DNA from 2 places in the Alteromonas sp. 5NW40-0090 genome. Region 2 is predicted to be linked to the other one. Evidence: predicted binding sites of a transcription regulator. Region 2 holds the regulator's gene; the other holds the start of a gene.
What was found. Region 2 encodes FNR, which switches genes on or off when oxygen is low (the NO sensors DNR and NnrR bind a similar motif). Its sites were predicted from a motif close to TTGATCTAGATCAA; they were not measured.
Positions count from the first base shown of each region.

Region 1: the regulator FNR is predicted to act here: its motif matches at 4,348-4,361, upstream of AC27KT_RS17085 (GbsR/MarR family transcriptional regulator).

Region 1 covers NZ_BAAJLT010000014.1:81,554-87,794, reverse strand. Annotated here, with positions in the region: gene AC27KT_RS17105 (hypothetical protein) at 1-160, shown strand, start outside; gene AC27KT_RS17100 (Lrp/AsnC family transcriptional regulator) at 267-749, shown strand; gene AC27KT_RS17095 (cytochrome d ubiquinol oxidase subunit II) at 1,347-2,354, opposite strand; gene AC27KT_RS17090 (cytochrome ubiquinol oxidase subunit I) at 2,366-3,739, opposite strand; gene AC27KT_RS17085 (GbsR/MarR family transcriptional regulator) at 3,751-4,308, opposite strand; gene AC27KT_RS17080 (ATP-binding protein) at 4,533-6,241, shown strand, end outside.
Region 2 covers NZ_BAAJLT010000005.1:310,789-317,029, reverse strand. Annotated here, with positions in the region: gene AC27KT_RS08545 (glucosaminidase domain-containing protein) at 1-148, shown strand, start outside; gene AC27KT_RS08540 (DUF2987 domain-containing protein) at 145-792, shown strand; gene AC27KT_RS08535 (patatin-like phospholipase family protein) at 813-1,838, opposite strand; gene ttcA (tRNA 2-thiocytidine(32) synthetase TtcA) at 1,839-2,792, opposite strand; gene uspE (universal stress protein UspE) at 2,941-3,864, opposite strand; gene fnr (fumarate/nitrate reduction transcriptional regulator Fnr) at 4,110-4,847, opposite strand; gene AC27KT_RS08515 (sulfite exporter TauE/SafE family protein) at 4,893-5,552, opposite strand; gene ccoS (cbb3-type cytochrome oxidase assembly protein CcoS) at 5,539-5,769, opposite strand; gene AC27KT_RS08505 (heavy metal translocating P-type ATPase) at 5,771-6,241, opposite strand, start outside.

The DNA.
Region 1 (6,241 bases), on a different contig from region 2:
TGATGCATACAATGCTTTGCTATCTCGCTATCGCGATGCAGGTAAACTTGCCATAATAGATGAGGACTTGGGCGATGCATTCTGGGGTGTATTTACGCCGCCCTATCAATACGAAATTGCGCCGGAAAATATCGATTTTACTCAGCCATGGTGGCTTTAGATAGTGGCCTTAAAAAGTGGCGTTAATCTGCACATCAAAAACTAAAGCACCTGACGTAATTCACTGAAAAACTAAGAACATTGAAAATAAAGGGCAATACCTTACTATGGGTAGTGAAAAAACAGGCGGTATAGACGCAATAGATAAAGCCATTTTGGCCATGCTACAGAATAGCGCTGACACACCTGTTGCAGAAATCGCTGAGCAAGTCGGGCTTACGGTAACGCCCTGCTGGCGGCGTATTCAAAAGCTAGAAGAGAAGGGCATAATCTCTAGGCGAGTAGCGCTGTTGCAAGCAAAACACTTGGGGCTGGCCATGACCGTTTTCGTGCAAGTAAAAGCGGGCAGACATGATGGAAAGTGGCTGGCAAGTTTCGCCAAGCACGCCGCGTCGTTTGATGAAGTTGTTGAATGTTATCGTATGTCTGGCGAATACGATTACCTGCTGAAAGTTCTCGTTACCGATATGGATTGCTTCGATCACTTTTATAAGCGATTAGTTAACGGTATAGAATTTTCCGACGTAACTTCAAGCTTTGCAATGGAGCAGATTAAGTACACAACCTCGGTACCGTTAAACCACATTTAAAATCAAAAAAATGGGGCCGGTTTGACGGGCCCCATATAAATTAATGATTTTGGTCTTCAACGTGCTGGTCGGCGAATATCTTGGATTTCTTTTTGATTTTACATCCTAAGATACGCTGCGCATTTTTACGGCCGATATAGTGAGCGACTGTGTAGGGGTGCGCGCGCTTGAAGAACCGTGAGAACGAATGGAATACATTTTCCATAGTATTGGCTCCTTCTATTAAAAATTGCCCCAAATAAAATATAGTAATATTACAGTTTGATGTCAACAAAATATTTAATGGTAAATGACGTTTAAATTTTGATCACACTTTGAGGGGGAATATCAGCTAAAGCTAAATATGCCTATTCATTGGTATACATTGTTCGAGGGAAAGGATCATATTTTGATCGCATGTCTTCAATTCGAGCTCGTGGGTAGGTGATACTGGTCGCCGCAAATGCAGCAAGCACAGGGAAACCGTAGGAAACCGCAAGCAACTCGCAACGTATAGCGTTGAGTATAGCGCTGAATAGAAAGTGAACACCACTGACTTTCAATGATGTTCACTATTGTTTCAAGTAATTGGGATCCGCTGCGATCCCTCAATGAATACTAGTAGTAAGAAAGCTTCTCTGATTTACCGGAGAATATCTTATATACCATGGCGGTATAAGCCAAAATAATAGGTACAACAATAACTACGCCAACAAGCAAGAAGCGCAGAGAGCTTGCATCACTAAGCGCATCCATCACCGTCATCTGTCCAGGTATGATAAACGGATAGTAGCTTATGCCGAATGCGGTGAAACAAAGTAAAAATACTAGAAGGGCAATAAAGAACGGAAGCCATTCGCCTTTCCCTTGTGCATCAGGCAGTTTTTTAAGCAACACACCACAAAGTGCTAGAAGTGCGAAACACGCTACCGGAATAGCGAAAAGCACATAGCCCCAAGGTGCTGATAGCCATAAGTCTCGCACGTCATCGTGTAAGGTAAGGTTTGCGATACTTACCGCAACAATTCCTACCGTCAGTACACCTAATCCTCTTCTCGCCCAGTAATAGGCTTTTTGTTGAAGCTCACCTTCACCTTTAAGTATTAACCAGCACGAGCCAATAAACGCATAAGCTGCTGTAACACCAAAGGCAGCGAGTAGTGCAAAGCCTTGGGCCCAAATATCTGTGCGAAGGCCTGTCACGTAAATACCTAACATGTAACCTTGAGCCAGCGTAGTCAACAGTGAACCGTATTTGAAGACTAAATCCCACTTACGTTTTTTTACCTGTACAACTTTGGCGCGAAAATCAAATGCGACACCGCGCAAAATAAGCCCCAATAACATGAAGGTCGCAGGCAAATACAAGGTTTGTAAAAACTCACTATGGGCTTCAGGGAAAGCAATAAGCAGAAGACCAATGGCGAGAACAAGCCAGGTTTCATTAGCATCCCAGTAAGGCCCAATAGAGGCTATCATGTCATCGCGAAAGGCTTCTGTTCTTGGCGGAATAAGTATACCCACACCCAAGTCGTAGCCATCTAAAATGGCGTACAACAATACAGATAGACCAAGTAAGCCCACATAAATATTTCCGAGCATTTCTGCTGATACGTTTTCAAACATATTTGCTCTCCTTAAACCGTGCTTGGGTCAGGTTCAGAAGGCTGCATTTTAGCCTTCGCTATTTCCCGCTCTTCCGTTGTTATCTCTTCAATCTCAACGGCTCTTCTGCACATCAACATAAGTGTTCCCATGTATGCGATTAGAAGCACCGTATAGATAACAAGATAAAGCGTGAACGACAGAGCAATATTAGCCGGAGGCAACTGCGTAACCGCATCTGCTGTTTTTAATACACCGCTCACCAAGTAGGGCTGACGGCCTATTTCAGTTACATACCAGCCGGCAAGCGTTGCAATCCATCCGCTAAACGCCATGCCTGCAAACGTGCGCTTAAGCCAAACGGGGAAGTCTTTTTTGCGCATAAGATAAAGACTGCCAAGCCATGATACAGCAAGCATCAACATGCCCATACCCACCATGACTCTGAAGCCGAAGAACACAGGGGCAACAGGTGGATGTTCTCCTTCAAACTCATTTAGCCCTTTTATCTCGCCTTTCAATTCATGGGTAAGGATTAAGCTTGCACCATAAGGAATAGGAACTTCAAAATGGTTTTCCTTGCTTTCTTCGTCAGGAATTGCAAAAAGCAACAAAGGTGCGCCTTCAGTGGTTTCCCAAAGCCCTTCCATCGCAGCTACTTTCTGTGGCTGGTGTTCAAGCGTATTTAAACCATGCATGTCGCCAGCAAAAATTTGTAGCGGAATTAACACTGCCGCCGTATAGGTGGCGGTTTTAAGCGCGAGTTTAGGCGCAAGCTTGTCGTCGCCTTTAAGCATGCGGTAGGCAGAAAGCCCAGCTATTAAGAAACTGGCCGTCAGCCCAGACGCTAACATCATGTGTACGAAGCGGTAGGGGAAAGAAGGGTTAAAGATGATTTCTTTCCAGTTGGTGGCATACACCACACCATCGACTACTTCAAAGCCTTGTGGGGTTTGCATCCAGCTGTTAAGCGCTAATATCCAGAACGCAGATGTTGTGGTGCCAAGCGCAACAATAAGGGTGGATGCTGTGTGTAACCAGTTCGGAACACGGCGTATACCAAATAACATAATGCCTAGGAACGTAGCTTCTAGGAAGAATGCAGTAAGTACTTCGTAACCTAATAGCGGACCTGCTACGTTGCCCACTTTCTCCATAAATCCAGGCCAGTTAGTACCAAACTGAAATGACATGGTGACGCCGCTTACTACACCCAAGGCGAAGCTTAGGGCAAAGACACGTACCCAAAAACGATACATACGCATCCACACAGGGTGACCTGAAATATTAGAGCGCAGCTTAAAGTAGAAAAGAAACCAGCCCATCGCCATGGTGATGGTTGGAAATAAAATATGGAAACTAATATTTAACGCAAATTGTAAACGAGACAGCAAGAATGCATCCACAGAAGGCCCCCTTAGTTAACGCTGTTTTTTCCCGGAAGTAGCTTGTCCTTAAGCTCAAGCATACGGCCCACGCCAGAACCTAACTTCATCAACGTGTTTAACTTTTCAGGCCCAAGATTTTGAAGCTCTTCAGACCATGCCGTAATTGATTCGAGTAAATCGTGAATTTCGTTCAGTTTATGTTGAGCGTTTGCTTCCTTTTCATTAGCAGGTGCATCGAGCAGCAGATCCCGAAGTAAGCTCATTGTTGGGTCTATCTCGCGCTTTCTGCGCTCTTCAAACACCCGGTTTGCCAGCGTCCAAATATCACCGGCAGGAATAAAGAACTCTTTTCTTTCGCCTGGAACATGATGTTGTTTAACTAGGCGCCATGACTGAAGCTCTTTCAACCCCATACTGGTATTGCCTCTGGAGATATTGAGCGCATCGGCAACCTCTTGTGCCGAAATAGGCTCTTCGTTTAAAACAATAAGTGCAAGAATTTGCCCAACTGTTCTATTAAAACCCCAGCGACTTCCCATTTCGCCAAAGTGCATCACGGCAGAAGTAATTAAAGGCGTCATTTTCATTTTTACTTTCCAGAAGTTTCAGAAATTACTGAAAGTTTATTGTGTAAGATCAAAAAAGGCAACATTAATGTGCCTTTTAAGCAAAATTTTATTGATAATTTAATAAGAGTTAATTAGGAAACTTTCAACGATATTGCATGCTTTGATCACAATTTGTTGTTATCGTGGTTGAGTAATTAGACACTCGCAAGAAAGTTCGCTTTCTAAATTTCTCGGCCAAGGCAATGCAACACATTAAAGACAAAAAGATAAAGACGCTTCAGAACTGCGAAGATGAAGCTATTCACCTAATCGAAAGTGTTCAAAGCTTTGGTTATGTTATAGCAGTTGACCCTGAAACTAAAAAAGTTCAGGTGGTTAGTGAAAACATCAATGAGCTATTTAAAGTCAGTATCACTGCGGGTGAAACTCTTATTACTGAACTTATCGATACGCCTTCTGAAGATGCTCCCACCTTTCAAAGTATCTATCAAAGTGTTAAAGGCGGGAATTCACGCCGTGCTTACCAATGGAAGTTTGCGGAGAACGCACTTTGTTTAGACAATTGGGAAAAAGAGGGTAGCGGTGTTGTGTTCGACTCAAACGGTCTGCTTGTTATCGAGTTAGAGCCCACCCCTCAGCTTAGTTATGAAGCCGCCCAGCAATGGGTACCGATGGACGTAGATATTCGCACATTACTACCCGATGTAGATGGGTGCGACTCCATTCACGATGTTGCAGACGCCATTGCGAACGTGTTTAAGGGATACATAGGTTTCGATTCGGTGATGGTTTATCAGTTCGACAAAACCTATAGTGGTGAGGTGATTGGCGAAGTAAAAGTGCCTGGGGCTCGCTCTTTCAAAGGTTTGAAATTTCCGGCATCTGATATTCCTAGCCAAGCACGAGCGCTGTACTTAAAAAATCGCGTACGTTGTGTATATGACGTAGAACAACCCCCTATAGCTTTGATACCAACTGTGCAAGAAGCGGAGCGACCGCCTCTAGACTTATCCATGTCTATGGTTCGTTCAGTGTCGCCGGTTCATATCACTTACCTTAAAAATATGGGCATACGTTCATCGTTTTCCGTGTCCCTTGTGTTTGAAGGTAAACTTTGGGGGTTGCTTGCTTGTCACAATAATGAACCTAAATATATTGAGCAGAAAAAGCGTTTGGTATGTGAGTCTCTTGGTCACCTCTATGCGTGGCAGCTACACACTAAAGCCCTACACCAAAAGAAAGAGCAGTTTCAAATTCGGCAGCGCAAGCTGAATAGTATTATTCACCAGCTTACTAGCTATGCTAATCCCCTGGAGGCGATAACCCAAAAAGAAAAAGGCCTTTTGGATGTAGCCAGTGCATGCGGTATGGCGGTTATTACCCCTGTAGATAAATACTTAGTAGGTAGAACCCCGTCTGAACAAACATTAACTCGCCTTCTCGATAAGTTCGTTATTACCAACTCTGAAGAGTCAATTGCTATTAGCAAGTTGGCGGGAGAAGTGTCGGAACAATGTAACCTTAACGGCATTCGCGGCATGTATATATCCTGTGTATCAGCGAAGCTTGGTTATTACACCGTTTGGTTTAGAGAGCAAAAAGACAAAACTATCAGATGGGCAGGTCGTGAAGCTGCGAACAAAGATATTGGTAAGGTTTTAACGCCTCGTAATTCCTTTGATATGTATCTTCAAAGTGTAGCCGATGAATCGGTAGAGTGGACCCAGGATGATCAGCTCATAATAGAGGGTTTTGACCACCTATTTATACCTTACGCACTAAGCTTAAAAGCGTCGCTTGATAAGCAAATTAGTAAATTAGAAGAGTTAGACAAAGCTAAAGATCAGTTTCTTGCCAGTATTTCTCACGAGCTTCGTTCACCTCTTAATTCTATTGTAGGTTGGACCGACTTAGCGCTTATGGATGTGACGAATGTCGATAGAATGTCCGA
Region 2 (6,241 bases):
GATCCGCAGCCGACTGCGTGCAAACCAAATTCCTATTACTGGTGTTGCGTTAGCTGAAGGGCTAATGAATTATTCCGAGCGCGGAGCCGCTTATGTTGAAGAGCTTCAAACTATGATCCTATTTAACGAGGAGTTTTTATCCGAATGATACGTGCTGCTTTATTTTTTGCTTCATCTCTGTTTATTGGTGTAGGCAGTTCTTCCGTTGCTGCTGAAACGATAGATGTTGAGTACAGCCGTTTCTATAGCCATGTTAAAAAGCTGGATAATGAAGATACCCAAGCACTTCAGTTTGCATTTGGGTTTGTTCGTGTTGGTGAAGGGCGTTTATGTGAAGTTAACGAAGCATCTATTGTTACTGATAAGAAAACGATGCCTTTAGAGGTAACGGATGAAGGGCGTTTTACTGTACCTACTGAGAAAGCACTGAAGCTGGCTAATGCACTGGTTCGAATTGACCTTAACGAGCGGGCTAACGTGTGTGATATGTCGGTACAACTTGAAACCAAACCGGAATACCTTAAGCAGTATTACACAAAAGACGACCTTACTTTTTTGTATGGTCAGTACGAAGCTTTCTTTAATGAAATGGGAAGCTTTTTGTCTTTCATGATGCCTTCGGTAAAGGGCTTGATGATTCAATTTGATGACAAGAATTTAGATTTCATTACACCACAAGGTGTGCAAATCAATAATGGCGTGTTGCATCTAAAACAAGATTGGATCAACGACGCAAAAGGCTTAACGTTACCTCAAGAGCCGCTGCGCGTAACTGCTATGGCTTCGAGTTAATCGGCTGCTAAAATTAGGTATCAGGTTAGTAACTGATACCTAATTTGCTCTGCTACACGGGCGATGGTCTCTTCACCCTTGGCGCATAGCTCTTCAGCACGATGAAATTCCATAATACCCACATCGGTAAGTTGAGGTTCAATAAGAATGTCTGGTGGATCGCCTGCTAAACGAGAGCGGGTAACGCGAGCTTGAAGTATTTCAAGTGAACTACTCATTACGCTCATAATTCCCGGCGGGTTGCGCTTATTCACCTTTGCGGGCACTTCGGTAAACTCTTCTTCCACTTTTTCAATAACTTCAGAAGCAATGCTTTCTTCGGCATTCACATCTTCAGAAGCATTGACTTTAAGCTGCTCTTCACTTTCTTCTGACGCTTTGTCTTCTTTACTATCAGGCGAAAACCATTGGCGTAGTACGTTTTGGCTTTTAGTAAAAAAGTCCTCAGTTTTGCGCTGGTTTTCTTCATGATCTTGTCTCAACTTTTCAAGACGAAGTGGTCGAAAATCGGCGTTAAGGTTAACCGCGATTACAAAATCGGCCCCTAATTGGCGACACAAGTTCACCGGTACAGGGTTTACAACGGCACCGTCTACCAACCAACGATCACCGTGTGCTACGGGCGCAAAGAGTGCGGGAATAGCACATGATGCTTGAATGGTGTCGCCAATAGGGCCTGAATTAAATACAACTTCACGTCCGGTATAAAGGTCAGTTGCCACTGTTGCAAAGGGTTTCAGCATTTCTTCATAAGAGGAAACACAAAACTCGCTGGCAAGCTTATCGAAAACTTTCTGTCCGCTTGCGATGCCCCCACGTCTAAGGCCTACACCCATAAGAGCCAATACCTGCCAATCGCTTAGCGAACAGGCCCATTCTTTTAAACCTTCTAGCTTACCACTTGCGTAGGCAGCACCAACATAGGCACCAATAGAGCATCCCGCTACAACGTCAATTTTTACGCCGAGTTTTTCTAAAGCTTCAATGATACCTATGTGCGTCCAGCCCCTTGCGGCTCCGGCACCTAGCGCAAGTCCAATTTTCATTTACTTCGGTTCCATAATGTTTATTACTTCAATAGTATTATCTTCATCACTGAAGTCCGTACTATTTTCTGTAGTGAAAGCAGGTTCATCAAACCCGATATCACCGTCTTCTACCGGGCCTTCTTGTGTAGCTATAGCTTTAAAATCATAAAGGTTGCTGTCGATTAAGTGTGAAGGCGCTACGTTTTGAAGCGCACGGAACATTGACTCTATACGACCTGGGAAGCGACGGTTCCAGTCTTGAAGCATAGCCTTTATGTTTTGGCGCTGTAGGTTTTCTTGTGAGCCACAAAGGTTACACGGAATAATCGGAAATTCAGCGGCCTGAGAATATTTCTCGATGTCTTTTTCTGTGCAGTACGCCAATGGACGAATAACGATGTGTTCACCGTTGTCGCTGACTAGCTTTGGCGGCATAGACTTAAGCTTGCCACCATGAAACATATTGAGGAAAAACGTTTCTAGCATGTCGTCGCGGTGATGACCTAATGCAATTTTAGTCGCACCTAACTCTTTTGCTGTGCGATACAGAATACCCCGGCGCAAGCGAGAACAAAGCGAGCAGGTAGTTTTTCCCTCTGGAATTTTGTCTTTAACGATAGAGTAGGTGTCTTCTTCTACAATCTTGTAGTCAACGCCTATGCTTTCTAAATATTCAGGCAAAATATGTTCAGGGAAACCAGGCTGTTTTTGATCAAGATTAACCGCAACGATATCAAAGTGAATAGGCGCAATCTTCTTTAAAAACAATAGAATATCAAGCATGGTGTAGCTGTCTTTACCGCCAGATAAACACACCATAACTTTGTCGTTGTTTTCAATCATACCGAAATCGCCAATAGCTTTACCTACGTTGCGGCGAAGTCGCTTCTGAAGTTTGTTGAAGTTGTACTTTTGCTTACTTTGCGCAGCGTTTAATGGCGACGCGTCAGCACTGTTTGTGCCTAAACTCATAATTAACTAGCTTGGTTTGTGATAAAGCCGCCATTATACATTAAAGCGGCTTTTCGAGACCATGCTTGTGAAGTTAAATTTGTTGGTGACATACCGTGTTGGCCGCTAAGTAACGGCAAACACGGGCTATGTAGTACCGATGAAAAGACTACACCGACAACGGCGACACAAATCCATCTGGCTTAATAGCAAGCACATCGCAATTGAGTTCGTCGATCACGTGTTCTGCAGTGTTACCAATTAGGGCCGCTGAAATGCCCACACGGCCAACGGTACCAATAACAACCAGCTCTGCATCCAGTGTTTTTGCCACTTGCGGGATGACCTTTTCCGGAAGGCCTTCTCTTACTACACATTTGTTTTCAGGAATACCGTACTTTAACGCGTGACTACGCATTTCCTTTAAATGATGATTTTTTACCGCGTCGTGATAGGTATCGGGGTCGAACTCGGGTACTTCTATGGCGATATTAAGTGGTGTAGAAGGGTAACTGTTGACCAAGTTTACGCTACCTTTCAATAAAGAGGCGTAGTCGTTAGCAATGAGGGTGAGCTTATCGTTAAGTGCGGCATGCTCATTGTCTTCACTGCCTACGTTTACTGCCGCAATAATCTCTCCTCCTTCTGGCCAGTCGTGCTCTTTAACAAGCAATACTGGGCGAGGGCATTTACGCATTAAATGCCAATCTGTGGGGGTGAAAATAACAGAAGCAAGATCGTCGTGCTTTTTGGTTGCTTTTACCACTAAATCTATCTGATTGTTTAGGGTGTAGTAAATAATCGACTCATACGCGCGATTATTCCATTCTACAACGATATCAGTTTCAGTGAATCCTTGCTCTCTTAAGTGGGTAGCAAGCCATTTTGCATGCTCCTTTGTGACTGCATCGCGCATTGACTCGCGCTCATCCGGGCTAAGCATGGTCGTCATATCGTAAGATAAGTCGTATACCACCATCATGGCGGTAACTGAAGCACCTGTTTTTGAAGCGAGTTCATAAGCACGGCTTAGTGCAGGTTGGTTATCGCGCTCGGCATCTACCACGGCCAGAATTCGTTTACACTCAATCATAACGTCCCCCTAACTACAAAACTTAGTAGCGGCTGTCGAAATCGAAGCTTTCTAATACTAACTATAAACGACATTGGGAAAAACGTAAGTTGTTTTAGATCAAGAATTTTACGACGCGACCATGAGTGAACTTAACGATGTAAATATGGAGCAACCGGCGTGGTGCTGAAACATTAGATAGGTGGCTAACACAGGTCACAAAAAAGCGCGCTTAGTGTGCGCCTTAATTTACACTTAAAAAAGGACTAACCGCAGACAACGCTTGGGCCGTTAAGCGCCGCAAGTTTGGTGTTTAGTCTATCGAAATCTAAAATAGTAATAAGCTTTCCGTCCACCTTTATAATGTTGTCTTTTTGGAAACGGCTTAACAAACGGCTAATAGTTTCGATGGTTAGTCCTAAATAATTTCCTATCTCGTTGCGCGTCATGGTGAGATGGAATTCTCTATGGGAGAAGCCTCGCTCTTCAAAGCGCTGAGAAAGATGTGATATAAAATACAATAAACGCTCTTCTGCGGTTCGCTTGTTTAAAAGCATGATCATGTCGTGATCTTGTTTTATTTCAGCGCTCATGAAGCTCATGATCTGGTGGCGCAGCTTTGGAAATTGCACTGACATTTCGTCGAGGGTCTCGTAGGGAAGCTCACACACCATGGCAGTTTCTAACGCAGAGGTATAGCTTTGGTGTTTGTTCTCTCTTAATGCATCGAAACCGATAATGTCACCAGGAAAGTGGAAGCCGGTAATCTGTTCTTCACCTTCGGTATTAGTCACAAATGATTTAAATGAACCGGTTCTCACTGCAAATAGAGAACGGAATTTATCACCAGTTTGAATCAGCGTGTCACCTTTATGAAGCGGCTTCTTGCGTTCAATAATATCGTCAAGAGATTCGATTTCTGTTTTGTTTAACGCCACCGGTAAACAAAGGTGACTGAAACTACAGTTTTGACAGTGAATAGAAAATTGGCTTCCTTTGCTCATAATGCACGCTCTCTAAAAGAATACCCGACAATAATACACCCATTTTTAAACGATTGCGCCATGAATAAGATAAGCGGCATATATTGCCATTATTACTGCAATAATTTGTCTAAAATGGTTATGTTGAAAACTTCGAACAATATATTGGCTACCAGCGCTAGCGGCGAGCAAGGTGGGTAATGTACCCAAACCGAAGAAGAACATAATAGCAGCGCCTTCTAGCGCATTACCCGCCGCGAGAGACCAGGTAAGTGTGGAATACACCAAACCGCAAGGAAGCCAACCCCAAATAAAACCATAAGGCAACGCACTTAAAGGGGTCTTAAATGGCAAAAAGCGTTTTGAAAGCGGCTGCACTTTGGAAAATAGGCCTTTACCCGCATTTTCCAGTACCGTTAAGCCAGTCCACCACTTACCCAAATAACACGCCAGTAGAAGCAACATGATTCCGCTAAGTAGGGAAAGGGCATAGTTGGCAAGAGGTATATAATCTGCTGCAATTTTTCCAAGTGCCCCGGTTATTGCTCCGGCGATGGTGTAGCTCACTATACGTCCCATGTTATAGGCAAGGGTATAGGGTAGTGCTGAAGCGCCTTTAGGCGATACCATCCTTAGCGCAGCGACAATTCCACTGCACATTCCCACACAGTGAACTCCGCCGGCTAAGCCGATAAGAAAGGCAGAGAAGTAGTTAATCCCTTCCATGTGGCGCTTGGCTTTTGTCTACTTTACTGTCTTGAAGTTGCTTGCGTTGCTCAGCTAGCTTTTTTTCTTCTGGCGGAAGATCATCGTCAAACAGTATGCTATAACCTTGGCGATCTAAATCTTCAAATTGATTGGTTTTCACCGCCCAAAAGAATATCACGATAGCGACGGCAACAATGATGATGGCGATTGGAATTAATACGTAAATAATACTCATGCTATTTGCTCAAAAGTCGCGTTGAGTTTGTGACTACAATGATACTGCTTAACGACATACCAACAACAGCCATCCACGGTGAAAGTAGGCCTGATACGGCGAAAGGTAAGATCAAAACGTTGTAACCTACCGACCAGCCAATATTTTGCCTTATTTTTTGCTTCACTTGATGCGCAGTTCGAATAAGCTCTGGTACAGAAAGCAGCTGATCGCCAAGCAGTATCACGTCGGCGGCAGTTTTAGCCACGTCTGTGGCATTACCCACTGCAATCGCCACATCAGCGCTGGCAAGAACTGGAGCGTCGTTAATACCATCCCCCATCATCATCACTTTCGCGCCAGATTGCTGCATAGCTTGAACGGCTTCGTACTTTTGCTCAGGTGTTAGGCCACCTTTAGCGGTCGAAATTGGCAATGGTGCGGTAAGCGCATTAACGTTTTGCTGTGTATCACCACTTAAAACGGCGAGGGT